Regions from separate parts of the Halolactibacillus sp. JCM 19043 genome, predicted to be linked through region 1. Evidence: riboswitches for the same ligand, from Rfam matches in the RefSeq annotation. Region 1 holds a riboswitch; each other region holds the start of a gene.
The links. A riboswitch is a leader RNA that binds a small molecule or an ion and turns the genes downstream of it on or off. The one in region 1 is predicted to bind S-adenosylmethionine.
Positions count from the first base shown of each region.

Region 2: linked by a shared signal. The riboswitch ahead of JCM19043_RS09095 (methionine ABC transporter ATP-binding protein) and the one ahead of JCM19043_RS01870 (OsmC family protein) in region 1 are both predicted to bind S-adenosylmethionine.
Region 3: linked by a shared signal. The riboswitch ahead of JCM19043_RS08580 (PLP-dependent aspartate aminotransferase family protein) and the one ahead of JCM19043_RS01870 (OsmC family protein) in region 1 are both predicted to bind S-adenosylmethionine.
Region 4: linked by a shared signal. The riboswitch ahead of JCM19043_RS07210 (AMP-binding protein) and the one ahead of JCM19043_RS01870 (OsmC family protein) in region 1 are both predicted to bind S-adenosylmethionine.

Region 1 covers NZ_BAXD01000002.1:27,883-35,525, reverse strand. Annotated here, with positions in the region: partial or broken gene JCM19043_RS01890 (FecCD family ABC transporter permease) at 1-295, shown strand, start outside; gene JCM19043_RS01885 (iron ABC transporter permease) at 292-1,299, shown strand; gene JCM19043_RS01880 (GNAT family N-acetyltransferase) at 1,381-1,821, shown strand; gene JCM19043_RS01875 (methyl-accepting chemotaxis protein) at 1,885-3,231, opposite strand; SAM riboswitch class I at 3,458-3,556, shown strand; gene JCM19043_RS01870 (OsmC family protein) at 3,650-4,090, shown strand; gene JCM19043_RS01865 (mechanosensitive ion channel family protein) at 4,191-4,982, opposite strand; gene JCM19043_RS16220 (hypothetical protein) at 5,148-5,300, opposite strand; gene JCM19043_RS01860 (sulfite exporter TauE/SafE family protein) at 5,276-5,887, opposite strand; gene JCM19043_RS01855 (histidine phosphatase family protein) at 5,880-6,440, opposite strand; partial or broken gene JCM19043_RS17145 (methyl-accepting chemotaxis protein) at 6,530-7,643, opposite strand, start outside.
Region 2 covers NZ_BAXD01000016.1:25,502-33,144, forward strand. Annotated here, with positions in the region: gene JCM19043_RS09050 (HesB/YadR/YfhF family protein) at 1-1, opposite strand, end outside; gene JCM19043_RS09055 (Gfo/Idh/MocA family protein) at 248-1,225, shown strand; gene JCM19043_RS09060 (universal stress protein) at 1,363-1,782, shown strand; gene JCM19043_RS09065 (transcriptional repressor) at 1,834-2,181, opposite strand; gene JCM19043_RS09070 (metal ABC transporter permease) at 2,243-3,097, opposite strand; gene JCM19043_RS09075 (metal ABC transporter ATP-binding protein) at 3,113-3,868, opposite strand; gene JCM19043_RS09080 (arsenate reductase family protein) at 4,111-4,467, shown strand; gene gcvH (glycine cleavage system protein GcvH) at 4,517-4,957, shown strand; gene JCM19043_RS09090 (TlpA disulfide reductase family protein) at 5,018-5,434, opposite strand; SAM riboswitch class I at 5,571-5,684, shown strand; gene JCM19043_RS09095 (methionine ABC transporter ATP-binding protein) at 5,881-6,906, shown strand; gene JCM19043_RS09100 (methionine ABC transporter permease) at 6,899-7,564, shown strand; gene JCM19043_RS09105 (MetQ/NlpA family ABC transporter substrate-binding protein) at 7,607-7,643, shown strand, end outside.
Region 3 covers NZ_BAXD01000015.1:5,409-13,051, reverse strand. Annotated here, with positions in the region: gene JCM19043_RS08600 (AMP-binding protein) at 1-1,111, opposite strand, end outside; gene JCM19043_RS08595 (ABC transporter ATP-binding protein) at 1,139-1,858, opposite strand; gene JCM19043_RS08590 (ABC transporter permease) at 1,855-2,691, opposite strand; gene JCM19043_RS08585 (aliphatic sulfonate ABC transporter substrate-binding protein) at 2,704-3,678, opposite strand; gene JCM19043_RS08580 (PLP-dependent aspartate aminotransferase family protein) at 3,749-5,527, opposite strand; SAM riboswitch class I at 5,650-5,756, opposite strand; gene JCM19043_RS08575 (ATP-dependent Clp protease ATP-binding subunit) at 5,892-7,643, opposite strand, start outside.
Region 4 covers NZ_BAXD01000010.1:58,168-65,810, reverse strand. Annotated here, with positions in the region: gene JCM19043_RS15995 (ABC transporter ATP-binding protein) at 1-104, opposite strand, end outside; gene JCM19043_RS07225 (cell division protein FtsQ) at 106-936, opposite strand; gene JCM19043_RS07220 (MurR/RpiR family transcriptional regulator) at 1,174-1,986, shown strand; gene JCM19043_RS07215 (hypothetical protein) at 1,983-2,171, opposite strand; gene JCM19043_RS07210 (AMP-binding protein) at 2,341-2,841, opposite strand; SAM riboswitch class I at 2,952-3,054, opposite strand; gene JCM19043_RS07205 (VOC family protein) at 3,108-3,506, opposite strand; gene JCM19043_RS07200 (VLRF1 family aeRF1-type release factor) at 3,732-4,541, shown strand; gene JCM19043_RS07195 (hypothetical protein) at 4,635-4,997, shown strand; gene JCM19043_RS07190 (sugar phosphate isomerase/epimerase) at 4,901-5,470, shown strand; gene JCM19043_RS07185 (immunoglobulin-like domain-containing protein) at 5,529-6,182, opposite strand; gene JCM19043_RS18145 (MATE family efflux transporter) at 6,611-6,856, shown strand; gene JCM19043_RS16800 (MATE family efflux transporter) at 6,831-7,178, shown strand; gene JCM19043_RS16795 (polysaccharide biosynthesis C-terminal domain-containing protein) at 7,111-7,509, shown strand.

The DNA of each region.
Region 1 (7,643 bases):
CAAAAATCATCTTGTTTATCATTGTTATCGTTTTATCAGGCGCATCGGTTGCTTTAGTCGGGAATATGACTTTCCTCGGATTGATGGTGCCACACATTGTACGTGGAATGATTGGCCGAGATTACCGTTATATCCTGCCGTTCTCAGCCTATACGGTGCGATTTTCATGTTGCTTGCTGATACACTTGGCCGGACGTTAAATGCGCCCTTTGAAACGTCGGTTGCGGCAATTATTGCGCTAATTGGTTTACCTTTCTTTCTTATGATTGTTCGACGAGGAGGACACGGCCTATGAATAAACAACGTATAATAAAGCAACGTATATTTCTCGTTATATTCGCTCTCCTTTTGGTCTCGACTATGCTGATAGCTATAAATGCCGGTACCGCTAAGATTCCTATCAACCGAGTGATACAAACGTTTTTAAATAATGGGAGCTTTAACGAACAGTTTATAATCTTTAAGCTTCGGCTTCCTCGAATTTTTATTACTGTTTTAGCCGGGATGGGACTGAGTTTATCTGGCGCTATTCTCCAAAGTTTAACGCGTAATGATTTAGCGGATCCTGGGCTGATTGGCATTAATGCTGGGGCCGGTGTCTCGATCAGTTTATTGTTTTTATTTATTCCTCTTGAACCAGGTCTGTTTACTTACATTGTTCCACTTGTGGGGATGTTAGGCGGGATGCTGACAGCTGTATTAATCTACCTCTTCAGTTATGAACGTCATCGCCCGTTAAAACCTCTCCGGTTAATTTTAACCGGCGTCGGTGTTTCTACTGCTTTATCAGGATTAATGGTTGTGATTATTTCTAGTGCCCAGCGAGAAAAAGTTGATTTTATCGCCAAATGGCTCGCAGGGAACATTTGGGGCACCGATTGGCCGTTTGTTTATGCCCTGTTACCGTGGCTAATCGTTTTCGTACCATTAACTTTTATTAAGGCACAAAAGTTAAATATCTTAAGCCTTTCAGAAGGTGTAGCGATTGGTTTAGGGGTCGCAATTAAAAAAGAGCGATTACTTTTACTTTTGAGTGCGGTAACTTTAGCCGCATCAAGTGTAGCAGTGACAGGGGGAATTAGCTTTATCGGCCTCATGTCTCCGCATATGGCTAAACGTTTAGTTGGCCAGCGCCATCAATTATTTTTACCGCTTACCATGTTGATTGGTGGTTGGTTATTACTAGTAGCTGATACACTTGGTCGCAGTCTGATTAACACCATTATTCCTGCTGGTATTATTGTGTCCATTATTGGTGCTCCTTATTTTATTTACTTACTATTAAGAGACGTTGATTGACACGTTGGTTCATGATGAAACGAGCACTAGACAGATCGATCACTCATCATGATATAATCATAGGAACACCAGAAAGGATGGATGCTATTGACACGTATTACAACACAATCTGCCCTGCAACACGCTTTTAATATTAGACGACACGTGTTTATTGAAGAACAACAGGTACCAGCAGCTATCGAATTTGATCAGTATGACCGGTTAGATGCGGATTGTCTCCACGTTTTAATCCGCCATGACACGGTACCTGCCGCCACTGGACGGGTACGGTTTATCGGTCAGTCAGCTAAGCTTGAGCGTATTTGCGTATTAAAACCATACCGTAAATATGGTCTCGGTAAACAAGTGATTGCTGCACTTGAAAAAATGGCTCATGAAAAGAAACCTAAACAGTATCTCTTGCATGGCCAAACACACGCCATTCCGTTTTATGAACGCCTTGGATATAACGTGGTTTCAGAAGTCTTTATGGAAGACGGTATTCCGCACGTGGAGATGGTTAAAAAGATACTCAACGACTAGGACTGATTTTCATATCCACAAAGAAAAGAGAGGACGTTCTAGTAAGAACCTCTTCTCTTTTCTTTAGACTGTTTGTCGTTGTGACTGTAAATGGTTAATCATTTTGTTAATATGTGCCGATAGTTGTTTTGAAATTTTCCTTGTTTTTTCAAGCGCAACTTGCTGTTTCGCTTCTTCCTTACCGACATTTGCTAAAATATCATGACTTGATTCATGTAATGCATCGTGTTCTTTTTCAACTGCTTGCCAAATGGGGGTAAGAACCGGATCGATAATTTCTAACGCTTGATAATAGTGACCAAAAGCACAGTGATGACTGTCCGTTTGAATGGGTAGCCGTTGATTTAACTCTACAATATCAGACAATGTATCCAGCCAGTGTTCGTGCTGTTTCAGTGCTGAAGTCAAAATGTGTATCAGTTCTTCTGGTTGAATCGGATTATTTTCACTTAAAAACTGCTGATAAGCTGCTTGATTTTGCTGAATAATATCAACATCTAATGTTCTCATTTGTTGGCGGACTAAATCCAGTTCACTCATTTGACCCATTAATCCATCCATCATTTTCGCTAACTTCTCTTCTTCATCGACTTTCCCTTTCACCGCATCGGTGACAGACGTCGCTGAGCTACTCACTTGTTGAAATGACGCCACAAAGGATTCCATATCTATTTTAATGTGATCAATCGCTCCATAGTTACCCGAAAGACCTGCCGTCACTTGTTCGACAGCGTTAGGAATCTGCACCATCGATTGATTAATCATCGTTAAACTCTCGACACTATTGTTTGATACATGTTCAATTTCTTGTTTAAATGTCTCAAATTCTGTCAGCGATGTTTTCGTATTCTCAGCGAGCTTCCTAATCTCATCCGAAACAACCGCAAAGCCCTTTCCTGCTTCTCCTGCACGTGCCGCTTCAATAGAGGCATTTAGTGCAAGTAAGTTCGTCTGATCAGCAATCCCTTCGATGACCTTGACAATCTCGCCAATCTTTTCAACTTTGGCAAGTAACTGATCTAAATGCGTATTGACTGTCTCATTCCCCTTAGTCACTTGGAGACAAATATCTGACATTCTCTTAATATGTGATAAGCTTTCTTCTGTCGTTAAAGTCACTGCCTCAATTCGTTCGAATATATCTTCTGCCCGGCTCACATTCTCTTCAATAGTAGTTTCAATCTCAGACATTGTTGCGGTGACCTCTTCAGTGAAAGCGAGATTATCTTCTGATTGGCGTTTTAATATATCACTGACATGATGAATCGCATCTTTCACAAAACTGAGTTCGACTTCTACTTTTCCAAGTCCTGCCGTTGAACCAATCATTTGTAGTAAATATTCACGCGAATAATGTTCTAGTGACGTGATTGTGTGTTCTACTTTATCTTTTCGTTGTTTTCGTTTCATCCCTAACATAATTCCCCTTCTTTCTTCTTATTTATTTTACTATCCTGTCTGTTTTTCTTTCATACCATAGTAATATCGACCGATTCCCCTAAAAAATAAATACTTTTGCAATTCTTAACAGAAGGTCTAAATCAGAAAAAAACGGGCTACTTTCATTTTCATTTACATAACTACGTTGACAAAGTAATCATAATCGTGTATATTTACTGAAAATTCATACTTTTACAACCCATCAAGAGAGAGGGAGGGACTGACCCTGTGAACTCTCGGCAACCGCTAGTGATAGTAAGGTGCCAATTTCAGAAGCAAACGCTAAAGATGAGGAGGTAGACAGATCAACGGATTTTACGCCCTTCTCTTTTTTAGAGAAGGGTGTTTTTCATAGGGTTGTAGGAGATGAAAAAAGGTGGAGAATATTATGGCAACACAAACATTTACCGCAACATCAACTTTAGAGGATAAGTTTTTAGTCAAGAATACCGCACGTCAACATACTGTTTTCGTCGATGAACCTGAGTCCCTCGGCGGAATTGATACAGCAGTCAATCCAGTGGAATTGTTACTCGCAGCACTTGGTTCTTGCCAATCGATTGTCGCTCCAACGTATGCTGAGAAGTTTGATATTGATTTAAAAGGGTTTAAAGTTGAATTAGAAGGCGATATTGATTTGGATGGTTTCTTTGATAAAGCGGATGTCCGCCCTGGCTTTTATGATATCCGCGCGACGTATCATATTGAAACGGATGCCGGTGAAGAGAAAGTTAGTGACTTTGTCGCTTTCCTTGAAGCGCATTGCCCGGTTGAGGACACGATTGAAAATACCGTCGCTTTCTCATCAACATTCCATATTAAAAAATAATCTCTGTGCATAACGCACATCACCTAGAGCTCATAACGATATCTATAGAAAACAGCTTGGGGATTATTCCCCAAGCTGTTTGTCATTCAAATCTTTTATTTTACTCATTAGTCATATTAATATCCATTGTAGGATAAGGGATACCAATGTTTTCGCGGTCAAAGGTAACTTTGACTTCTTCTAATACGTCATAATAAACCGTCCAGTAATCTTCTGCTTTTACCCATGCCTTAACAGCGTAATCAACAGAAGAGTCGCCATGATTAGCTAGACGTACGAATGGTTCTGGGTCTTGCATAACTAATTCATGATTAGTGATAATCGTTCTTAACACTTGTAGTACATGTTGATTATCCGCATCATAGCTAACACCAAACGTAAAATCAACCCGGCGCGTACTATTAACGGAGTAGTTAGTAATACCAGCGTTAGACAGATTTCCGTTAGGAATGAAAATCATTTTATTATCTGCCGTCACAAGTTCTGTATAAAGAATTTGAATCGCTTTAACTGTACCGCTGTATCCAGCTCCTTCGATATAATCGCCGACTTTAAACGGGCGAATCGTTAGGAGTAAGACACCACCAGCAAGGTTGGCAAGGGAACCCTGAAACGCTAAGCCAATCGCTAAACCTGCCGCACCTAGAATAGCGACAAATGACGCAATCGGAATACCTAAAATACCGACAACTGAAATTACGAGTAACACTTTTAATACCGCACTTATTACTGACTGTAAGAACGGCTTTAGACTATCATCGAGTTTTGACTTTTCGATCTGACTGCCAATGACTTTAACAACAGCCTTAATGATGGCTAAACCAACAATTAATGTAATGATGGCTAACACAATTGGTTTAGCAATATCCACTAAAAGATTCATCCAATCCATTTTCTCATCTCCTTTGATATATAAAGCATGACTATTGTAACATGTTTCCTGCGTTTATACATGTTATCAACAACTCCTGATTGAAGTCGCAATGGTTCTCGACATTATAAAAAGGGCGTAAAACTCGATATTTCCTATTTTTTTCGACCAATCACTTCATTCTATTTAAACAAATAAATAAATCGCCGAAATCACCGTAGTCACAAAAATAAACACCCGATACGTTTCTTCTTTAATAATAGACACAAGCCAAATGCCAACACGTGTCCCAGCGAAGATAACCGGTAAAAGAATCAGGCTAATAATAGATGTTTCCATTCGATTGATTGCCACACAAACACATGGAAAGGTAACTTAAACATGTTCAGTAGAAGAAAAAACCACGCTGTTGAGCTAATCATCTTACGTTTACCAATCTGTTTACTTAAAATATAAATCGCAAAGATAGGACCAGCCGCATTACCAACCATCGATGAAAACCCACTTACTACGCCGACAAGCGTCGTGAGCCATTTATGGTTGCTGATTTTAATGGGCGCTTTTTTAATTTCTTTATATACTAACAAGACAATACACAAGAGGACGATGACACCCATCGTCATTTTAAACTGTTGATCATTGACATATTGACCGTACCAGACACCGAGTAATACACCAATGACAGCGGGGGGTAAGAGGTGTAAAATGTCTTTTATCGAAATCTCATGCCCGTAATGTTTTACCGCAAAGACATCTCCTACCATTAGTAAGAGTAACATCATCCCTGATGACACAATCCCGCCGAACGTGAGTGCCATTAATACCACAACAAAAATTGTTGAACCTTGAATTCCGGTTTTAGAAAAACCAATCACAATCCCGGCTAACAGTAAAATCCCCCATTCAATCAAACTATAATCAAACATAATCAACCTCCTTAAATCCTTGATAGACGCTATCTTTAAACGTCATTTCAATGACAAGCGGCATTCTATCCTTCAGTGCCAAAAAGTTTGCTAAACCAAAACCTGCCTCAAAGTATTGAATGATTGTACTAAGACTCGTTCCATGAGTCCCAATCACAATCGTTTCATTTGAATGATGCTTAATTAAATCCATTATGACTGCAACATTACGTTTCTGCACAATCATTAAACTTTCACCTTCTGGTAAATGATAAGAAAAGTCTTCCCATTGCCTTCTTGTATACGTTTCAAAGTCATCAATCCAATGGTCGGAAATTTTTCGTTCGCGTAAATCCTCCACTGTCTGTACCTTTAATCCTAAAGATATGGCTAACGGTTGGACAGTATCAATAGCGCGTATGTATGGACTAGAATAGATTGCATGAATGGTTTCACCGGTAAAAGTCTTCACTAAGAGCTTACTGTCATATTGGCCTTTTTCCGTTAACGGTCTCATGCTATCATCGTGGATGGAAAAGTCTGGTTCCGCATGACGGATGAAAAATAGCTTCATTTTCTCACTCCTTGTATGTATGATATGTTATCAACTAGTATACCACAGTAAAAACCTTGACGCATGGAGGTGCTTCAAGGTTTTTGGCTTCAGTTTGTTTTAAAATTATTTATTTCGCTATTCAGCGCCTCGCCGTTTTGTTGGAGACTTTCTGCTGATTCTGTCACCATCTTTAGTGCTACTAACTGTTCAGCACTTGATGCATCAACTTCTTCCGTTGCGGCTGCTGTCTCTTCCAATATCGACGCAATTTGTGAAATAGCCTGAACGACTTGATCTTTATATGCGTTAATATCTAAGACGTCTGTTGTGATTGCCTCAACAGCCTTCATTACTTTCGTGTTTTCTAATGCGAGCGAAGTAAATCTAGCTGTCGTCTGATTAATAACATCCGCTTGACGTTCCGTCATGTCTTTAGACTCACTCATCGCCTTTATAGCTTCCGTTGAACCTTGACTTACTTCATCAATCGTTTGGGCAATTTCTGTTGTTGCTTTTGATGTTCCTTCTGCTAACTTACGGACTTCTTCTGCGACAACCGCAAAGCCTTTTCCGTGTTCACCGGCACGAGCAGCTTCAATCGAGCATTGAGTGCCAATAGGTTTGTTTGATTTGAAATGTCATCAATCACTGTGACCACAGAAGCGATTTTTTGAATTTTATTTGCAAGTTCTGTCATAGAATGGCTAACACCATTGACGACTCGAAGTGATGCTTTTGCTTGTGTACTCAGTTCATTCATCTGGGAAGCACCTTCAGATTGGATTAACTCCACCGATTCAACAAAGCTCTTAAGCTCTTCTGCTTGTGTTAAAAGATTTTGAATCTTCTCTGATAACTGGAGTGTTTCTTCATTCGTTGCCTCCGCAAAATGAGCCGCCTCGGTTGTGCCAGCCGATACTTGCGACATCGCTCGACTAATTTCTTCACTTGATGCGGATGTCTCTTCTGCTACTGCGCTCAGTTGCGTCGAAGCGTCATGTACTTGGCTAACGGAGTGTTTCACACCAAAAATCAACTGACTAACGGACTGAATCATCGTATTAAAATCTTCGGTTAATTCGCCAATTTCATCATGTGAACGGGATTCTAACATAACTCTAAAATCACCACTAGCGACTTTTTTAACTTCTGTTGATAGTTGTTTAATTGGGCGCGTAAGCGTACGCGCTAGAACTAAAGCAATAATAATAAAGATAATAG
Region 2 (7,643 bases), on a different contig from region 1:
TCCTTTGCACCCCTTATCTTCTCATGTATGAGTTATGGTATTTACTATCAATATTAATTGTAACATGTTTACATCATTTTGTATGACATGTTGCTTCTCATGGATTTGATTAATTAGTAAGAAGTGCTTGTTATGTGTATTAACACTTATATTCAGGTTGTTTTATGGAAAAAGTTGCGACTTATTAAGAACAACGTTAAAATAAAGTAAATTAATTAACTAAGTCAAATGATAAAGGATGAGTACGATGACAATAAAGATTGGGATGGTAGGGACAGGTGGATTTAGTCAAAAACATGCTGATATTCTAATGAAGATGGACCAGGTAAGACTTGTAGCTGTTTGCGGTACGAGCGAGGAAAAAGCGAAGCGATTTGCTGAACAGTATGACGGCATGAGAGGGTATAGCGATTTTCATGCGATGCTAGACGCAGAAAAATTAGATGGTGTTTATCTTTGTGTGCCGCCGATGGCGCATGGTGAGATGGAACTTACCTTAGTAAAGCATCGCATACCTTTCTTTGTTGAAAAGCCACTAGGTGTAACAACAGCGGCGCCAGAAAAAGTTGTTGAAGCACTCGAAAAAGCACCGTTAGTGACTGCTGTCGGTTATCATTTCCGTTACTTAGAATCGATTCAATATCTTAAACGTCTATTAAAAGACCATACCGTAGGTCTAGTGACAGGCAGATGGATGGGGTCGATGCCTGAGGTGAGTTGGTGGCGTAATCAAGCATTATCGGGTGGACAATTAAATGAACAAGCGACGCATATTGTCGATCTTTTGAGGTACCTTTTAGGTGAGAGTGAAGAAGTTCATGCTTATGAGGCACAACGCGTGATGAATAAGCGAAAAGAAGACGTGACTGTAGCGGATGTCGGTACACTCAGTATACGATTTAAATCTGGAGTCATCGCTAATATTACCAATACGTGCATCTTACCAGAGGGTTTAGATGAAATAGGGTTTACGATGTATACCGATTCAGCAGTGATCGAGTGGACTCCTGAGTCGTTAACGATAAAAACGGGAAAAACCGAAAAAGTCATGGTAGATACACAAGATCCCTATTACCAGGAGGATGAAGCCTTTATTCAATCCATTAAGTCAGGTAGTAATGAACACATTTTGTCTACGTATCAAAATGCTTATAATACTCAGCTTATGACGGACGCAGCACGCGTCTCTGTTGAAAAGCATTCTCCGATTAACCTAAATGACTAGTAGGGCAGAGCGATATTAAAAAATAGCCGTATGAATAGTTACAATGATGAAAACTTTTGGTGAAATGAGGTTTACCCACAGCGGTTAAAGGATAGATTATACTATAGTTTATTTTATCTTTAAGGGAGTGGTCATTCATGTTTAAGAAAATCCTGTTAGCTTCTGATGGATCTGAATATTCAATTCGCGCCTGTGAAAAAGCGGTTGAATTAGCAAAATGTCAAGCAGATGCTGAAGTTACCATCTTGTATGTTGTTGATGGAACAGCGGCGAAAGCTGATGCAACTTATCACTGGAATGCGAGTGATTTAGATCGTAGTCGACGTGAAAAATTAGAAATCTCTGAGCGTAAATTAACAGAAGCGGAAGTAGATTACAGTATCAAAATCTTACATGGTGATCCAGGCCCAACGATTGTTAAGTACGCGAATGATGAACGGCATGATCTCGTCATTATTGGAAGTCGCGGATTAAATAGTCTGCAAGAAATGGTGCTAGGAAGTGTCAGTCATAAAGTGGCTAAACGCGCCGATTGCCCGGTACTCATTGTTAAATAACATCTAAAAATCCCCTAGTCACCGTTTATGTGACTGGGGGATTTATCTATTTTATGCGGCTTGACAAGCTGGACAAAGTCCGTATACTTCAAATTTATGTCCTTCAATCATGTACCCACTTAAGTCATCATCAATCATATCCATTGGGCAGATTTGAATGCGTTTTGTTGCCCCGCATTTGCGACAGATGAAATGATGGTGGTGGTGATTAGCACACCGGATTTGATAATGTTTTTCTCCGTCTAGTTCAGTGGATTCTAAAATACCTAACTCGTTAAAGAGGTGGAGATTTCGGTAGATTGTATCAAAGCTAATCCCATCATAATGCGGTTCCATATAAGAGAGTAATTCTTTAGCTGTACGATAACGCCCTTCATTTGCGAAAAACTCTAAAATCATTGCCCGTTTATTTGTGTATTTATAACCAGCCTCTTTTAACTTATTAAGGCTTCATTTAAATTCATACAATCGCCTTCTTTCGTTGAGATTTTAACCATACTTTTTGGAGAAATGTTGTCACGATGAGAAAAGCAATTAAGACCATCACGATTGTCCCACCGGGGGGGATTTCTAAATAATAACCAGAAACAATCCCTAGAATGACACTTGCTTCACCGAAGATAATCGAATAAAAAATGGTTTGTTTAAATCCTTTGGCAATGCGAATACTACTTGCGACAGGCAGTGTCATGAGCGCTGAAACAAGCAACACACCGACAATGCGGATAGACGCTGAAATAACAAGTGCCGTCAGTAAGATAAATAATAAGTGAATACTCTTTGAATGAATACCTGATACTTTCGCATGTTCTTCATCAAATGATAACATAAACAATTCTTTATAAAACACAACCATTAACGTTAAAACAATAACCGCAATAATCCGAATCGTATTAAAATCTTGTTTAGACACAGCTGAAACAGATCCGAATAAGTAAGAGTATAAGTCATTGTTCAATCCGTCAGCAAGTGCAATAAAGATAACACTAAGACCAACCCCACCAGAGAGAATAATAGGAATAGCTAAATCTTGATAAGCTTTATAGACTGTTCTTAGACGCTCAATTAAGATAGCTCCAAAGATAGAAAAAATTGTCCCGGACGTAAAAGGGGTAATGACAGCTAATCCGTATTTTTTATCCATAAACAAACCAAAAGCAATACCGGCTAAAGTCACATGACTCAAACCGTCAGCAATTAAGCTAAGGCGTCTCACAACGACAAACGTACCAAGGAGTGGCGCAATTAAGCCGATGATTAAACCTGTATAAAGTGTCGTGCGCAAAAACTCAAACTCAAAAAATTGACTAAGCAAACTCACTCACCGTCCTTAATGATTGTGGGTCACGATATTTAAGTCATGACCATAAAATGATGAAATCCGTTGTTCAGATAAATTATGAAACGCTTCTGTATCACCATGAAAATGGATTTCTTTATTGAGACAAGCAACGCCATTTGCATGACTTGTCATCGTGCCAATATCATGGGAGACAAGGAGAAGGGTGATTTTTTTCTCGTGATTTAATTTCCCTAAAAGTTCGTAAAACTTTTGAACGTTTTCCGTATCAATCCCAACAGTCGGTTCATCTAAAATGAGAAATTCCGGTTCACTGACTAAAGCACGGGCAATAAAAATGCGCTGTTGTTGACCACCTGATAAGTCACCAATGTTTTGATTGATGTATTCTGACATACCAACAAGTTCAATGGCTTCTTTTACTTTCTCGCGATGTTTTTTTGTGAAGAACTTCAAGTAACCGATTTGTGCCGTTAATCCCGTAGCGACGACTTCTTTTACCGTGGCAGGAAACCCTCGATTAAAGGCATTAGCTTTTTGTGACACAAAGCCAATCTTCTGCCAATCTTTAAACTTATTAGCAGGTGTTCCGAATAACTCGATCGAGCCATGTTGCGGTGTTAACACACCGAGTAGTAATTTAATTAATGTTGTTTTACCGCCACCATTTGGTCCGACAAGACCTAAAAAAGCCCCGCGAGGAATCGAGAGGTTCACATCTTTTAAAGCAATCTTGTCTTCATAGGCATAGCGTATATTTTTTAATTCAACGATGGTGTCTGTCATTGTATTTAAGCTCCTCTATCTATTATATAAAAGCACTTTGTGATTGTTCGAAACGTAACCATTACTAAGTGTAACCGAAACAAGCATGAATGTAAATAAGAATTGTTACGGTTTAGGTTTAAGTTAATCATAATAAATGCTTTGATGTCAATGAAAGTGCATTAGAACAAGCGAAAAGGTGGAAAAACGAAGCAAGAGACTTTATACTAAAGAAGGAGAAAAGAGAAAGGGTGGGGATTCATTTGACAATGACGTTTTATTGTTATCCAAAGTGCGGTACATGTAAAAAAGCAAAGCAATGGTTAGAGGCTAATGGTGTCGCTTATGATGAGCACCATATTGTAGAAGACACACCATCAAAAGCAGTGATGATGGGGCTAATCGAACGAAGCGGACTAGATATTAAAAAATTCTTTAATACGAGTGGCCAGAAGTATCGTGAATTGAATTTAAAAGATAAATTACCTGATATGACGCATGAAGAGAAAGTCGATGTACTCGTAAGCGATGGGATGTTAATGAAACGTCCACTTACTTATGATGACCAACATGTGACGGTCGGTTTTAAGGAAGAACAATTCGAACAAACATGGAAATAAAGCAACATAAGCAGCAACAAATTCGCTTAAATGAAAGAGGGAATGATAAATGACTTTACCAAAAGATTATTATTACACAGATGAACATGTGTGGTTAAATATTGAAGATAACTTAGTTCGTATCGGGGTGACTGATTATGCGCAAGATGAACTAGGTGACGTTGTGTTCGCTGAAATCAGTGAAACTGGTGAAACAGTGAAAGCGAATGATACGTTCGGTAATGTTGAATCCGTTAAAACAGTATCAGAACTGTATGCACCAATCAACGGAGAAATCGTTGAGGTTAATGATGTATTAGAAGATAAACCTGAACTGATTAATGTGTCACCTTATGATAAGGGTTGGTTGATTGTCATTAAGCCAGATAATATGGAGGATGTTAAAGCACTTATGGCAAGTGACGCGTATAAAGATTTTCTGCGGGGCGTTACTGAGGACCATGTTGCTTTAAACTTGTCACACATCAATGATATTGATTTAACGAAGTAATCTGATCATAAAACACGCCTGAACATTAGTCAATACTTCTAATGAACAGGCATGTTTTTCTTAAAGATAGGCACTAATTGCCTCCATTAGACTAGGAAAGCTTAAGTTCTGGCCCCATTGTTTAACGATATGACCCTGTTGATCAATTAAGACCGTCGTTGGTACACCTAAACAAGTGTAGTTGAGATATGTTTCACGACCATTATCTACAAGAGTTGGTTGTTTGATAAAGTTATTTTTGTAACGAACGGCATCATCGTGATGCCTTTCTCTACCAGTGACATTAATGGTAATCATCGCTAATTTGTTTTGGTCCACGGTTTTGAATAATCGCTCTTTCATCGGCATATCCTGACTACAATCAGGACACCAAGAGGCCCAAAACGTAAGTAACACCATTCGCCCGCGCAAATCACTTAATGTAAGATGGTCGTCTTTATCAATATAGGGAAGCGTAAAATCTGGTGCAGTTGTCATATATATCAATCATCCTTTCAAACTGTTGTATACTCTCGTGATTAATTAGTATAACATGGACAAAATATTGTGAAAACTTATTGACAGCATATTTTTAACGTGCTATTATCACCATTAACCAATTAAATATTTAAGACTCTTATCAAGAGAGGTGGAGGGACTGGCCCGACGAAGCCCGGCAACCGTTAAATACAAGCTGTATTTAAAAAGGTGCCAATTCCTGCAAAGCGTAAGCTTTGGATGATAAGGGAACGCTTAAACGTAAGCATATGATGCCAGCGTCTTTTTGTTCTCTTATTAAAGGAGAATAAAGGGGCGCTTTTATATTGATTGAAATAGTGTTTGGTTGATAATTTAATCATTAAACCATCGCGTATTCGGTTAAAGAGAGAAGAATGAATACCGTTATAAAAAGAATGAATATTTAGATATTAGGGGGAAGTCACATGATCGTCATTGATCAGTTATCGAAAGTTTTTAAAACAAACGAACATGAACTAAAAGCCGTAGATGATTTAAGTTTATCGATTGAAAAAGGTGAGATTTTCGGCGTGATTGGTTATAGCGGTGCTGGTAAAAGCACTTTTATTCGCTTAATTAATCGCTTAGAAGAACCGACAAGTGGGACAGTAGAAATAGAAGGACAAAATATCACTAGCCTATCAAAACATGAATTACGGGTGAAACGCCAGGAAATTGGCATGATTTTTCAGCACTTTAACCTGTTGTGGTCGCGCACCGTTGAAGAAAACATTGCCTTTCCATTAGAAATTGCCGGGACATCAAAAGCTGAAATACAAACGCGTGTGCAAGAATTGATTGATCTTGTTGGACTAACAGGTAAAGAAAAGAATTATCCGTCACAACTTAGTGGGGGACAAAAGCAGCGGGTTGGTATTGCACGAGCACTCGCAAATAAACCGAAAGTATTACTTTGTGATGAAGCAACATCGGCTCTTGACCCAGAGACAACCGACTCAATTTTAGCTTTGCTTGTTGATATTAATGAAAAGCTCGGTTTAACGATTATCCTCATTACCCATGAAATGCACGTCATTCAAAAGATTTGTCATAACGTAGCCGTAATGGAAGCGGGACGTGTGGTTGAACAAGGAAATGTCCTTGAAGTCTTCTCACACCCTAAAAAACCGGTGACGAAAAAGTTTGTTGAACAGGTCATGGGTAAACCAGATGAAGAACTCACCGATGATGTATTAATCGAACATATTTCAGATGGTCATGTACTAAAGTTAACCTTCGTAAAAGAAACAGCCAATCAAGCGATTATTTCAGAGGTAGCTAAACATTATGACGTTGATATTAATATTATTCAAGGAAACATTAAACAAACACAAGAAGGAGCTTACGGCTCGCTTTATGTAAAAATGACAGGGGACTTACCAGCAGTGGAACAGGCGATTCAATTTATTCGATCAACATCAGTCGATGTGGAGGTGATCACACATGGCTAATTTATTTCCAAACATTGATTGGATGGATCTTTTATGGGCAACAGGTGAGACACTTTATATGACACTTGTCGCTTTAATAGGGACGTTGATTTTAGGTACGATCCTAGGTCTATTCATTTATTTATCCGCGCCGGGTAACTTGTGGGATAATAAAATTGTTTATTCAATTACCGCTGGATTTGTGAATATATTTCGGGCGATTCCTTTTATTATTTTAATCTTTTTAATTTTACCACTCACCGTCTTTTTATTTGGGACGTTCCGCGGACCAACAGCCGCATTACCTGCATTAATTTTAGGTTCTGCGCCGTTTTATGGTCGCCTCGTTGAGATTGCTTTACGTGAAGTTGATCACGGTGTAATTGAAGCAGCGAAAGCGATGGGGGCAAAAACATCGACGATTATCTTTAAGGTGTTACTAAAAGAATCGATGCCAGCGCTTGTTTCAGGACTGACGGTAACGGCGATTGCTTTAATCGGTTATACCGCCGTCGCAGGATCGATTGGTGCTGGGGGTCTTGGTGATTATGCCTACTTCTACGGCTTTACTCGTCGAGATATGGATATCGTTTATGTCTGTACACTCCTGATTGTATTAATTGTATTTATCTTTCAATTTATTGGCGATGTTATTACGAAAAAAATTGATAAGCGCTAATGAGCTTATTCATATATTAAAAAAAGAAAAGGGGATTTCATGATGAAAAAAATTGTAACTTTATTTTTACTTGTCTTGT
Region 3 (7,643 bases), on a different contig from region 1:
CCAGGATTTTAACGATAATTCCTGGGAAAGCCCGTCCCATTGAACCAGGTTTAATCACTTCAGATGGGAAGTTAACAACAATATGTCCGCCCGTTTCTGTCATCCACCACGTATCATGAATTCGCACATCAAAGACGTCTTTAGCCCACGTGATAACTTCTGGATTAAGTGGTTCACCGACGCTTAACACATGTCTTAATGAATCCAGTTGAAATGATTGATAGACATCACCAGCCGACTTTAATAACCGAAAAGCCGTTGGGGCACTATATAAGACCGTTACCTTTAACCGTTCAATCACATGGTACCATGCCTTCGCATCGAATCGGCCAGCTTGCACAACAATCGTTGCGGCATTCAACCACGGCGCAAATAAGCCGTAGACACTCCCTGTTACCCAACCAGGATGTGACGTACACCAATAGATGTCATCTGGTTTTAAGTCAAGTACCCAATGACCTGATAACTGGTGATGAAGGTAAGCTCGGTGAGCATGAATCACTCCTTTTGGTTGTCCTGTTGACCCGCTTGTATAATGCATGAGAAACGGAGTATCTGGTGCTGCCCAGTAGACATATTCATCTTCTACCGTTAAGTCAATAAGGTCTTCTTCATATAAGACGTCCGTCACTGACGGAACAGCCCGAAGATCTATCCGTGACATAAAGGCGTTTGTCGTTATTAAGACACTACCTCTACTATCATTGATGCGCTCATGCAAGGCATCGGTCATAAACCCTTCAAAGAGAGGGACCGCAATGGCACCGATTTTAATGGCCGCAAGCATCGCAAAATAGTTGGTTGGATTTTTCGGTAAGAAGATATACACCCTTTCTCCTACTTTCACCTTACGCTGCCTTAAAACGTGCACAAGCTGGTCTACCCGCTGCTTAACTTCACGAAAGGTGTAGGACACCACTTCTTCTCCATCCACGTAGTGAAGGGCTATTTTATCCCCTATGCCGCTTCTGACATGTTGGTCCACACAAAGATCAGCCACATTTATCTTTTCTATTTTATGTGCTTCTTGATAATCAGAAAAATCAAATGAGTGATACGTCTTCTCGTAATCAGTTAAGTTATAGTTTCCTGGTTGCGCTAATAAAACCATTGTCATCCCCCATTGTGTCATTGATTACTACACGTGTAATATTGTTAAGATCTCTTTTTTCACTTGTTGCAAATCTTGACTTGTCCGCGTCCGTTGACGCGGGCTATTTATATCAATGATGTCTTTAATCATTCCCGGTTGACTAGATAAAACGACAATACGATCCGCAAGGTAAAGGGCTTCATCGATGTCATGCGTCACCATCACCATCGTCGTATTATATTTGGCCTGTATTTTCAGTAATAAGTCTTGTAGCTCGAGCTTCGTAAAGTGATCGAGGGCACTAAATGGCTCATCTAACAGTAACACCTCCGGGTCGCAAACAAGTGAACGCGCAATCGCGGCCCGTTGGCTCATTCCCCCTGAGAGCGCTTTTGGATAGAGCTTTTCTTTACCCGTAAGACCGACATACTCAATAAAGCGATTGACCCGGTTGAGTGTCTCTTGTTCATGGTCTTTTAATCCAAAGCGAATATTTTCTAATACAGTTAGCCACGGTAAGAGCCGTGACTCTTGAAAAATAATGCCAATCTCTTCCCTCACGCCCGTGAGCGGGGTAGCGTTATAAGAAACGGTGCCTTCATAATCTAAATCGAGACCGGATAACGTTCTTAATAACGTACTTTTACCACAGCCACTTTTTCCGAGTAAGCAGACAAATTCACCGTTTTGAACCTTAAGATCAATATCTTTAATGGCCGTCATACCATTAAATGTACGGGTGAGGCGATCAACGGTTAAGCTCATTTACTTCTCCCCCTTATTTCTGTGTCTTGCCAGTGAAGCAACCTTTGTTCTACAAGCTTTAGGCCGCCATCGGTTACTTTACCGATGATTGCAAATAAAATAATGCTGACTAGAATCGTATCGGGTTGTAGGGTGTTTTGTCCTAAGACAAGCAAGTAGCCTAATCCTTCACTTGCCCCCATCAGTTCTGCCGCAACGACAAACATAAAGCCAAGACCGAGACCGGTTCTGATGCCAGTAAAGAAGGACGGTAAGACGGCAGGTAAAATAATCTTCGTGATTTGACTACGCTTTGATAAGCCAAACACTTTACCGACTTCAAGCCATTTTCTATCGACGGTGACAATACCGGCGAGTAAATTTAAATACACTGGGAAAAAGACCCCAACCGCAATCATCGTCACTTTTGACGTTTCCCCAATCCCCATCCATAGAATAAATAGCGGTACCCAAGCGAGCGAAGGAATCTGTCTGAGCGCTTGGATAGTTGGATCAATGAACTTTTCAAGTAATGGCCAGAAACCAACAAGGACACTTAAGATAACGGCCGCTCCGGTCCCAAATACAAATCCGATTGTGACACGTGTGAACGTCGCTACGATATGTGGTAAGAGTTCACCACTTTGATACAATGCGATGCCTTTAAATAGAACAGCACTCGGTGCGGGAAGTTGGTAACTTTCAAAGACTCCGATTTGACTGAGCACTTCCCATATTAAGATGATGATCACTGGAAACACACTGCTAATCATCAGTCGTTTAATGAGGGGTGTTACACCGATTTTGTTTAGTTGAATAGTCGGATATATAGATTGATTCACCTCTTTTGCCATAAATTCTCCTCCCTAGTTGATAACGTCTTCTGCGATACTTGGATGAATTAAGCTGTGAACGACTTCCTCTAAGTCATGTTCTTCATCAATGACTTCGCCTGCCTGCAAGACTTTACCCGCTTCAATAATATGTGCGATATGCGTATCACTAGGTACGGGCTCAGAAAAGTCATTCCGTTCAAGTTGACGGGCGGCAACTTCTTTTGAGATATCAGCTTTCTCACTTATCAGTTCAATCGCTTCTGCTTCATTTTCGATAATCCATGTTCTTGCTTTTTCATATAGGCCAATCACTTCCGCTACATAATCTGGATACGCTTCTAAGAAGTCACTGCGCACATTAAGGAAGCCATACGTATTAAAGTCCGGTTCTCTAAAGAACAATTCCGCTTGTTGGTCGAGTTCTAACTTGGCCATATGCGGATCAAGTCCAGCCCATGCATCGACTTGGTTTTGTGATAAACTTACTGCCCCGTCCCCGTGTTGGAGGTTGACAAGCTCAATATCACTTGCGGTTAACCCGTATTCATCGAGGGCGCGTAGTAAGAAAATATACGGGTCTGTTCCAATCGTTGCGGCGACTTTCTTTCCTTTTAAATCTTCGACTGACTGGATCTCACTGTCTTTATTCGTAACAAGAGCGGTCCACTCTGGTTTTGAGTAAATATATACTGTTTCTATGGGTGACCCATTTGTTTTTGAAATAAGAGCGGCAGCACCAGCGGTTGAACCAAAGTCCACACTGTTAGAATTTAAAAACTCTAATGCCTTATTACTGCCTTGACTGAAGGCCCATTCCACTTCAATGCCTTCTTCCTCAAACAACTCTTCCGCCCAACCAAATTCATGTAAGACTAAACTCGTCGGTGAATAGTGCGCATAATCTAAACGGATTTTTTCTGGTGTTCCTTCACCTGCTTCTGACTGATTACATCCAACCAGTGTCAGTGTTAATAAGATAAGTCCAACAACAATAATTTTTTTCATTACCTATCGTCCCCTTTATTTGGTTAATTTTGATTATTTCTGTTCTTTTAGTCTATACGCTAGCTTGACGTCAAATTTCACATTGGTAAGTCACAACCGAACCTCGAAGGCGCTGGGCTTCTTTAAAAGTACAACGGTTATGAACAACCTCTAACCCGGCTTGTTTAGCGATGTGACACGCCTCGTCATTCACAACACCTTCTTGGAGCCAAAACACTTTCGGTTTTACTTGGATAGCTTCTTTCGCAATACCAACGGCCGCTTCTGGCGCGCGGAAGACTTGAACAATATCTATCGCTTCTGGCACACTTTGAAGATCCGGATAGGATATTTCACCTAAAATCGCCGTTTCTCGTGGATTGACCGGGATGATTTTATAGCCGAGTCGCTGCATTTTCTCCGCTAAACGATAACTCGGTCGCTCCTTTTTACCGCTTAAGCCTACAACCGCAATCGTTTTAGGCTTTACTTCTCCTTTCTCTGTCTTATGACTCGATGATAATGACCACTGGATGACCGCTTCATCATTAATTTTAATCGATCGCGGTCCATCTAATTCAATCCCGGTGGCAATTGTTAGAGCACGGTCTAAATCATGAATTAAGTCATCAATATGTTCGAGACCGACTGAGAGACGAATCAAGTCGTCTGTGACCCCGGTTTGTTTCAGTTCTTCTGTTGATAACTGTTGGTGCGTCGTGGAAGCAGGATGAATAATCAGTGATTTCGCATCGCCAACATTAGCAACATGTGACCATAAACTCACCGCTTCAATGACCGCTTTCCCTTCCTCTCGTCCGCCTTTAATGCCAAAGGTAATAATGGAGCCAAAACCATTATTCAGACGTTTTCTCGCTGCCACGTGAGATGGATGAGACGGGAGACCCGGGTAATTCACCCAATCAATCGCGGGATGTTTGTCTAAATAAGTGGCTAACTTTAATGCGTTCTGATTGTGGCGCTCCACTCGGAGGTGTAACGTTTCTAATCCTTGCAGTAAGCGAAAAGCCGAATCAGGACTTAAACACGCACCGAAGTCTCTTAAGAGTTGTACCCTTAATTTAACCGAGAAGGCAAGTCCACCAAACTCATTCGCATACCGAATATTGTTGTAACTTGGGTCAGGCTCGGTGAAGCCTTTAAATTTGTCCTGTTGCCACTTAAAGCGTCCCCCATCAACGACAATGCCACCCACCGTTGTTCCATGTCCACCAATCCACTTCGTCGCTGAGTGAATCACGATATCGGCGCCCTTTTCAATTGGCTTAATTAAGTAAGGTGTCGCAAAGGTGTTATCAATAATTAAAGGGATTTGATAGCGATGAGCAATCTCACTGACACCTTCTACATCAAAGACATCTAAACTTGGATTGCCAATAATCTCACCGAAAATCGCTTTGGTCTGGTCATTAATCGCTGCTTCAAATCCCACTAAATCATTTGGTTCAACAAAACGCACCGTAATTCCATAACGTTTTAACGTTGTTTTAAATAAATTGTATGTCCCACCATACAGATTAATTGCTGCGACAATCTCATCACCTGATTCACACAAATTAAGAATTGTTAAGGTAATGGCCGCCATACCAGATGACGTCGCCACAGCGGCAACACCACCTTCTAGTAAGGCGACTCTTTTTTCAAAAGCATCGACCGTTGGGTTGCCAATGCGGGAGTAAATATGACCGGTTTCTTCTAAGCTAAACAGTCTTTCGGCATGGGTTGTGTCTTGAAAAACAAAAGATGTGGATTGATAAATGGGGATCGCCCGCGCGCCAGTCGTTGGATCAGGCGCTGTCCCTCCGTGTAAAGATAGTGTGTCAAGTTGATACGTATCTTGATTTGTCATCTGTCATTCTCCTCTTCGCATATTTTTTAAATGAAGACAAAAAATTGTTATACCTAAGGGCTAAAACAATAAAAAAATGCCCTTTAAGCAGCTTGGATGCTTAAAGGACACGTCCTTAATAGAACTCATCATCCAAAGCAGTTACTGCTTTGCTGGTAGGGGCACCTTAGCATAAGCCAGGTTGCCGTGAAGTCGTAGAGCCAGATCTCTCGTTCACTCTTGATAATTGTTTATAAAATTTTGAATAAACTGATTATAACACAAAACACCAACGTGTCTAGTCTGTTTTAAAAGTTTTTTTGTTGAGTAATTAAAAAAAGAGCTCAATCACTTGTTTTAACAAATGATTGAGCTTAACACTTCCTTAACTGTTTAAAATAATGAACTTACCTTTACTGTTGAGACCAATCCGGGTTGTTTCACCTTTTTTAATCTCTTCCCGAAGTAAAGCTTCTGAAAGCAGATCTTCGATATTTTTTTGAATCGAACGACGAAGTGGTCTCGCGCCGTATTCTGGATCAAAACCTTCTTCTGCAATTTTTTCAATCGCCTTTTCAGACATCGTAAAGTCTAAGTCTTGTTCGTTTAGACGTTTTTTCAATTGATCCAACATTAATGTCACAATATCTTTCATATGTTTCTTCTCAAGTGAGTGGAAGACAATCGTTTCATCAATTCGGTTTAAGAACTCTGGACGGAACGCTTTCTTTAAAGCGTCGGTCACTTTTGATTTCATATCTTTATAATCACGCGTTTCATCTTCTAAGTTAAAACCAACAAATTTGTTTTGTTTTAACTCACTGGCACCAACATTAGATGTCATAATCAGCACCGTATTTCTAAAGTCAATCAGACGACCTTTAGAGTCAGTTAACCGTCCATCTTCTAATACTTGAAGTAGAATGTTAAAGACTTCTGGGTGCGCTTTTTCAATCTCATCCAATAACACGACCGAGTAAGGCTTACGACGAACTTTTTCTGTCAGTTGACCGCCCTCTTCATATCCGACATAACCTGGAGGTGAACCAACAAGACGTGACGTATTATGTTTTTCCATATACTCACTCATATCAATGCGAATCATCGCATCCTCATCACCAAACATCGCTTCAGCTAAGGCGCGTGCCAGTTCCGTTTTACCGACACCCGTTGGTCCAAGGAAAATAAATGAGCCAATTGGACGTTTCGGGTCTTTCAGTCCTGCACGTGCGCGACGAATCGCTTTTGATACGGCATCGACCGCTTCTTCTTGACCAATCACACGGCCGTGTAACGTTTGTTCTAAGCTTAAGAGACGGTCGCTTTCATCTTTTGTCAATGATTTGACTGGGACGCCTGTCCACGTTGAGACAACTGTCGCAATATCGTCTGTCACAACTTCTGAATCTACTTGCCCTTGTTTTTCTTTCCACTTACCTTTTGTTTCTTCTAATTCCTGACGCAGTTTTTGTTCCGCATCTCTAAATGAGGCCGCTTTTTCAAACTCTTGTGATTGGACTGCCGCATCTTTTTCTTTTTTAGCCTCTTCTAAACGTTGTTCCAACTCTTTTAAGTTAGGTGGTGCGGTATATGAGCGAAGTCTTACACGTGACCCAGCTTCATCAATCAAATCAATCGCTTTATCCGGCAAGAACCGGTCGGTAATATAACGGTTCGATAAGTTAACCGCCGCGTCAATCGCTTCATCCGTAATCGTCACACGGTGGTGCGCTTCATAACGATCGCGTAAACCTTTTAAGATTTGAATGGACTCTTCTACTGTCGGTTCATCGACTTGAATCGGTTGGAAACGCCGTTCTAAGGCAGCATCTTTTTCGATATGCTTACGATATTCATCTAATGTTGTGGCACCAATGCATTGGAGTTCACCCCTGGCAAGAGACGGTTTTAAGATATTTGAAGCATCAATCGCTCCTTCAGCACCACCAGCACCAACAAGTGTATGCAGCTCATCAATGAATAAGAGGACATTTCCTGCTTGACGGATTTCTTCCATGACTTTTTTCAAGCGATCTTCAAATTCCCCGCGGTATTTTGTACCCGCTACTACTGTTCCCATATCTAGTGTCATGACGCGTTTGTCACGTAACAACTCCGGAACATCATTGGAGACAAT
Region 4 (7,643 bases), on a different contig from region 1:
ACAAACGTCCCTTCTTTAATCGATAGCGTCACATTTTTAAGCTGTGGACTGTTCTGCCCTGGATAAGTGAAGGTCACGTCTGTCATCGTTAATTGATGTGTCATGTTAAACAACCTCCGAATAACCGTCAGTGTCTTTTCGTCCTTTGCGTTTGACCAAATAGCTAACAACAACAAGGGCGACAATGACCGGTATAGCCATCATTGGAAAGACAATCCACTCACCAAAACGGTCCACGAGCGGGGCTTCCCACTCCCAACCAAACGTCGTTTCTGATAAATACTCAAATAAGAAACTTAAACTACCGAGAACGACCGTCGCGAGTACAAACGGTACGGTAACAATGTCTGATAAGCCAAGTTGTAAATCATTCTTTCGTGGCTTCATCCCTAACAAAGGCTCAATCTTACCGTAGAGTCTTGGTACAAGGTATAGCGTGGGGAGTAAGGCGAACAAAATACCTGAAAACAGCACGTCGTTTAAAAATGCAAGTCCTTCAATCACGACAACACTTTCTGCCAAACCTTCGACCGCTTCTAATTCTTCAACCCCCACCCATACTTTTAAAATATCAACACTCATACTTATAAACTGGTGCAGGATTACACCAACCATCGCTCCAAGCGCGACTTGTTTTTTATTTTCCGGGTTACGGACACTGACCCCTGCAATAAAAATCGCCAGTGAAAAGGCGATAAACTTCTCTAACTCACCAATCCCACCAAACTGCCCTAGCATAATCTCACCGAAGATCACCTCACCTAAACTTGCGCCAATAGCCGCGTATAAGGGATGGAAAATCATCGCTAAGCTAAGAGGAATAAAAGCAAAGTACTCAACCGACAATTCAATCGGCCCTAAGTAAAACTTCGGAATAAGTTCGGTGATCATGTTAGATAGTCCGTAAAGCGACATCGACAAAATAAACACCATCATTTTTTGTGACTGTGTTAAAGTAAAGCGTTGATGTGTATTCAAATGAAACAGCTCCTTTAATTAAGTGATACGTTAAGTATATCGGTCGGAGATGAAGCTAGTATATGAGTCATGTAAAGACGCTGTAAAATATTGTGCATCTTTAAACATTATGTAAAGTTTCTTACATTCCCGCTTTTCACTGCACGGATTTTGCTATAATGACGCTACATACCGTTATGATAAGGAGCGAAATAAATGTTTAACTTTCCAACGAAAAACTTAACACCGAATCAAATGAAAATTGCCGACTACTTTAATAGACAGGCCCAACAAGCTCTACTTAAAACGGAAGAAGAAATTGCTAATGACTTAAAGATTAGTAACGCTACAGTGTCGCGTTTTTTTAAGGTGCTTGGTTACAGAAATTACAAAACCTTTAAACAAGCGCATATTCATAAGCTTTCTTCCTCTCCACAAAACAAGTTACAACAAGCAAAAGAAACCTCGTCGATAGGACCGATGAGGTTTCAAAAGTTACTCGATTATTTATACAAAACAGAAACAGGTCTTGCAAATACGTACGTGAGCCGCTTCGTTCATTTAATCAAACAAGCCTCAACCGTTCATATTTTTAGTTTTGGGGTCACGAAAGGATTGGGCGAATTATTGTTTTATCGCCTGCGCCGCTTAGCGATTCCCGTCGAACTTCACACTGAAGGAGGTAGTGAACTCATGGAGACGTTGTTGCATTTACAACCAACCGATACAGTCATTTTTTTCAGTTTCTCAAGATTGATCAATGAGACAAAGGCGTTATTACACGTCACGGAGAAAAAAAGCATCAAGACCATCGGCTTAACTGACCAAGATAATTTAGCAGACCAGTACCCGGCACTGCTAATATTTCTCACCGATCGCGGGAAGCCGAATGAATTCCACTCGATGATCGGACCGACGTATTTAATTGAACGTTTAATAGAAGCATTAATTAAAGAAACAACAGCTGAGACAACAGCCGAGGCTTTAGTGGCGTTAAGGTCAGAATTGAAGGCATTTTTACCACGTTAACCTTGCGCACACTGGCGCAAGAGTCCGACGAGCTTTTGTTGGTCAAACGCTAGTGCTTCTAACTCACAGTCTGCTTTCACTAAGCAGCCAAAAGTATCTTCATCTATTAATGCCACAAAACCCACTAAATGTTCTACTGTCTTCGCATGAATGGGGCCGATATATACACCAGCCGCTGGATCCATGCCAACCAGTAAAACAGTGGATGGGTGTACGTTAAAGCGGGAACGAGCACGGTTTCTTCAGTCTGAATTAAATAGTCATCTGAGAGTGTAACGAAACACTCAATATGTCCATGACAATAACACAAATGGTCCTCCCCGTCATATATAATGACCATCGGCTGACTTGCCCTTACCCAACTACATCAAGTGCTTGATTTGTTTGGGTGAGCTGATTCATATGTTCCGTAAACATGACCTGTTGTAACGTCGTTAGTCGGTTCACTTCAATCAACCGTCTTAACGTATAGTCTGTCACAATAATCTTAATCTGTTCTTTTTCTGCGATTTGTGTCACACACGCTGTTTCGTGATCACAAACGACCGCAATCGCACCTAAACGGATAATCGCAAGCAATGTCTGGTGAAACACCTTACCTGTTTTAAGTAAGACAAGGACTTTATCATCTTTGCAGATACCATTATCTTGAAAGATCCTACTATAGTTATTTACAGCTGCTTGAAAGTCACCAAAGGACATTGACTGACTTACCGGTTCTGATTCGATCAAACACGGCACGAATCCGTGCCCTAATTCCACATGCTGATCCATTAAATGAAAAACCGCATTCGTTTTTGGCGCATCGTCAAAGCGGTGATCTAATAACGGCTCTTTTAAATCGGTTCTTACCATCTCACATCATTCCTCTCTCTATACATTCGTATGAAACATTGTGATAAGAAAGGCGATCAATGACGAAAACACGCATCCATTAATTGAATGCGTGTTAATTTCATAACGAACATTCATCATTCAAAGCCTTCTGCTTTGCTGGTTGGGGCACCTTACTCATGTAGGTTGCCGTGAAGTCTTAGAGCCAGATCTCTCGTTCACTCGTGATAAACACCTATGCAGTTGTTTTAGAAAATTATAACATAAATTCCGTAATTGTAAAGAGGTTATACGCCAAAATACACAAGTTGCCAACTCACACCAAACTGATCATTAAACCAAACCATCTGTTGATGGCATTGATACGTATCTAATGGCATTAACACTTCTCCATTAACGGCTAAGTAATCATATAATCTTTTTAATTCTTCTAATGACTCACACTCGATCACAAGTGAAGTACTTGGAGTAAACGTGAAGGGATGGTCGACAATACTATCAAAACAAAGCACGGTTTGATTATGTAAGGTGATAATCCCTCGTGATACTTTATGTTGGTCTGCTTCTCTCCCGTGGCCATAGCGCATCAATTCTAATATTTCTGCCCCTTTAAAAGCCCCCACATAGAAGCGCATCGCTTGTTCTGCCTCACCTCTAAACATTAAACACGGATAAAGTAAAGTCATAATCATTCCTCCTACAAGTTACACATGTATTCTCCTGACGTTTCATCCACATGAAAATATAAACGTCTTTCTTTCCATTATAACGTAAAATTGTCAATGCCGCTTCAGCGTTTACGATATTTTTCAGAAAGATTAGAAAGATTACCCGTAAAATGTTTAACGCTTTCATATTTCGGTTAGATACAGGGTAAGGACAGAAAAAAATGATTGAATGGAGGCTTTTACATGACCATCAAGAAAACAATCAAAAAACTCGAAAGTTTATACTTAGAAAGTCCAGAAAAATTCTTTACAATGTATTTAAACACGGATCCGGCTGACCCTGACCAACAAGGTGGCGAATGGCGGATACATTTAAAAAATGGACTCAATCGTTTTGAAAAATACTTAGACACCGAAGACAATAAAGATGAATTAAAAAAATTCCAACAAGTAAAAAAAGCCGTCAAAGATTTCTTTAAAGAAAACGAATTAGATTTAAAGAAAAGCGTCATTATTATCGCAACACCGGATGAATTTGTTTACAGTGACATCCTACAAATACCGGTTGAAACGGAATTCTTCTGGGAAGAAATCGCGAAAGTTGACCAGCTCGTCAGACTGCATCAAGAATATCCAAAAGCAGGTGTCATCCTGACCCAAAAAGAAGCGATTCGACTTGTTGAAACAGAGTTAGGTAAACTGATTGACACCGTGGTCTATGAACTGGATTTAGATACAGAAGATTGGCGTAAACACCCTGCCGTTAACCGTAACCATACCTCAGCAGGGGCAAATGCAGGTAAAAGTATCAACTTGCGCGAACAATTTATTGCCCGATTTGAAGAAAACCGGAAACGTTGGTATAAATCGATTACCCCGATGCTTGATAAACTAGCGAAAGACCGTGAATGGGAATATATTTACCTCGTCGGTCCACACGAAGAAACACATGAATTAAAAGAATTGATGAATAAGCCCATCAATGCTTGTATCGATAAGAATATGTTAGATGAACACCATGATAAAGTCATTAAAGCCGTACACGACCTGTAATCGTGAGGAACTGCAGACATGCAGTTCCTCTTCCTATGTCATAACAAAACGAATGAATGACACATACTTCGAAATATATACAGGAGGTGCCTTATGCGCTTAGGTGGCTATGTTTTTGTTGATCATTTAACCCCTGAAACATGGGTGAATAAACATCTTGAAAAAGGTTTTAACAGTGCTGTCTTACCGATTAATCACACCAGTTCACAAACAGAGAGAAACGATTATGTCTCCCTAGCAAAAGAACACGATATCTTACTGAGTGAGGTCGGCGCATGGAGTAATCCGATTAGCTCAGATCTTGAGACGCGTAAAAAAGCCATCGATTATATAAAAAACAACTCGCCTTTAGTGATGAGATTGGCGCGCGGACGTGTGTCAACATTGCCGGTTCTCTCGGCGCAACTTGGGACGGTCCAGACTGCGAACATTACACCCAACAAACATTCGAACTGATTGCCAAAACTGTTCAGGACATCATTGATGATGTCAAACCAACACAGACAACCTATAGTCTTGAAATGATGCCTTATACTCCGCCAAGTGATGTATGGGACTATAAACAGCTCGTTGACATGATTGACCGCGACGCGTTTAAAATCCACTTTGATCCGGTCAATATGATTAATAACCCGAAACGCTATTACCGAAACCGACGTGTTATGTCTGACTTTATCGATGAATTAGGTGACTTAATTGTCAATGTTCACTTAAAAGACCTTTTACTAACGTCTGATTTAACCGTGCATTTAAAAGAAGTGTTGCCAGGTACAGGCCAACTCGATTACCCGATCTTACTGAAGAAGCTCGATACGTTAGACCCGGATTTACCTGTCATTATCGAACACTTACCTGACGAGATGAGTTATGATCTCGCCAGTCAATTCATCCGAGAAGTGGCATCAAAAAATAACCTCACATGGAAATAAGACAAGCTTAGTGCTTGTCTTATTTTTAAAAACATTTTTGTTATGGACCGACATGAAGTTACTTAATTAAAAACGGTGCTTGTAAGGTAAAAGATTCTCCGTAGTCAGGCGCCTGGATTGTTTTTACTAACCGATATTCCCCGCGAGCTAAATCTTCAACGGAAAAGTCATTGTCGTATCTCTCCCCTGCCGCGAGTTGAACAGCAATCTCAATGAAAGCTAAATCAAGCGGCACTTCGCGCCACACACCGTCATCATATTTTTCAAGCGCATAATCAACACCAAAGGTCACGCTCGTTTGACCATGATTGTGCAGCACCCACGTTGCTTCTGTACCTGTGTCGTGTTCTACTTCAAAGGCAAGGTCAAGTTTTGGTAAAACATTATAAAAGACAGACAAGACCCGGTCTGTCACCTCACCTGTAGGGGTAAGGCTTTCTAATCGATACAAATAAACACCTTCTAATTCAGGAATAGTCACGGTTGTAAGATCAAATGTATCGGCTACCTCGACATTATCAATCGTAACTTCTGTGATTACTTCTCCTTCGCTCACGTCATCACCAGATTCAAGTTGGCTGATGGTAACACGCACCGTTGTTGGTTCAGGTTCACTTTCTCCGTAAGCAAATAATTGAATAGCTTGGGTACTATTTTTCTCTTTATAACCTGAAAGTAATGTATAACCAACCTGATCATCGTTGTTGTTCATAAACCACTCCCCAGTTAACACCTCTTCCCCTAATAACTCAGCTAGCGCCTCTGGTTGATAGGCTTGGTTGATATAGGCTCAAAACTTGCTTCGAGCGCCTCGCCTCTTTCAACGCGGCTAAACAAATCTTCCTGGTTGATGTCGCCTAGGGGCGCTCTTGTACACCCTGTAAGAATCACGACAAGCCCTATAAGTCCTAACCATCGTCGTTTAACTAAACGTCGCTTCATTTATCTCATCCTTTCTAACTCATTCATGTCTGCATCTCTCGTTATATGAGTCGTTATCTAGAAGATTTTGTTACAGTTAAACGATTCCCATTTTCGACTTGATTAAACAAAGGACGAAACAATTTACACCCATCGTTGCTCATTCTATGTTAGAATGTTAACTTGTATACAAGTAATTATGAATCAGGAGTGAATATCATGTCTCGCACATTAAAATTAGATCAAACACCGATAGGAAAATTACTCTTTACCCTTGCGCTACCCAATATTTTTGCTCAAGTCGTCAACATGTTGTATAACATCGTAGACCGTATGTACATTGGACGGATCCCCGAAGTTGGTCCCCTAGCTCTAACAGGGGTCGGCATTGCTTTTCCAATCTTTATCATTATTATGTCGTTTAGCTCATTGATTGGGATTGGGGCGCCCGCAAGCCGCCATTAAAATGGGCGAAGGCAATAAAGAAGAAGCTGAGAAAATATTAGGTACAGGGGTAACGACGTTATTTTTCTTATCCCTTACCCTGTCTTTTGTTTTCTTCACTTTTGGACAAGACTTCCTTCAATTGTTTGGTGCAAGTAATGAAACATTACCCTTTGCCTGGGATTATTTAAAAATTATTTCCCTTGGTGCCATTACCATTCAGTTTGCGCTCGGTTTAAATCCTTATATATCGACAAGGGTATGCCTTATTCAGTATGATCACCATTTTGATTGGAGCGACGTTAAACATCATTTTAGACCCGATTCTTATTTTTGTATTTGATATGGGCGTAACCGGTGCGGCCGTTGCCACTGTTATTTCTCAAGCTGTTTCCGCTCTATGGGTACTTAAGTTTTTAACCGGTAAAAAAACAGAGCTTAGAATCAGATGGTCCTACTTAAAAATTAAACCACAGTATTTAATTATGATTGTGACATTAGGCATCTCACCTTTTATCATGCAAAGTACAGAGTCATTGTTAAACATTACGTTTAACCGGTCGTTACAACTTTATGGAGGTGACCTCGCGGTCGGGGCGATGACCATCACGGCTAGCCTCATGCAGATGCTCATCTTACCCCTCATGCTTAAGCAAGGGCTCAACCTATCATGAGTTATAACTACGGTGCTGGTAACACGACGCGCGTCAAACAGACGTTCAAACTATTATTTCTCGCTTCACTCAGTTATTCGTTTCTTTTTTGGCTTTCTTTAAAATTATTCCACATGTTTTCATTGGCATTTTCA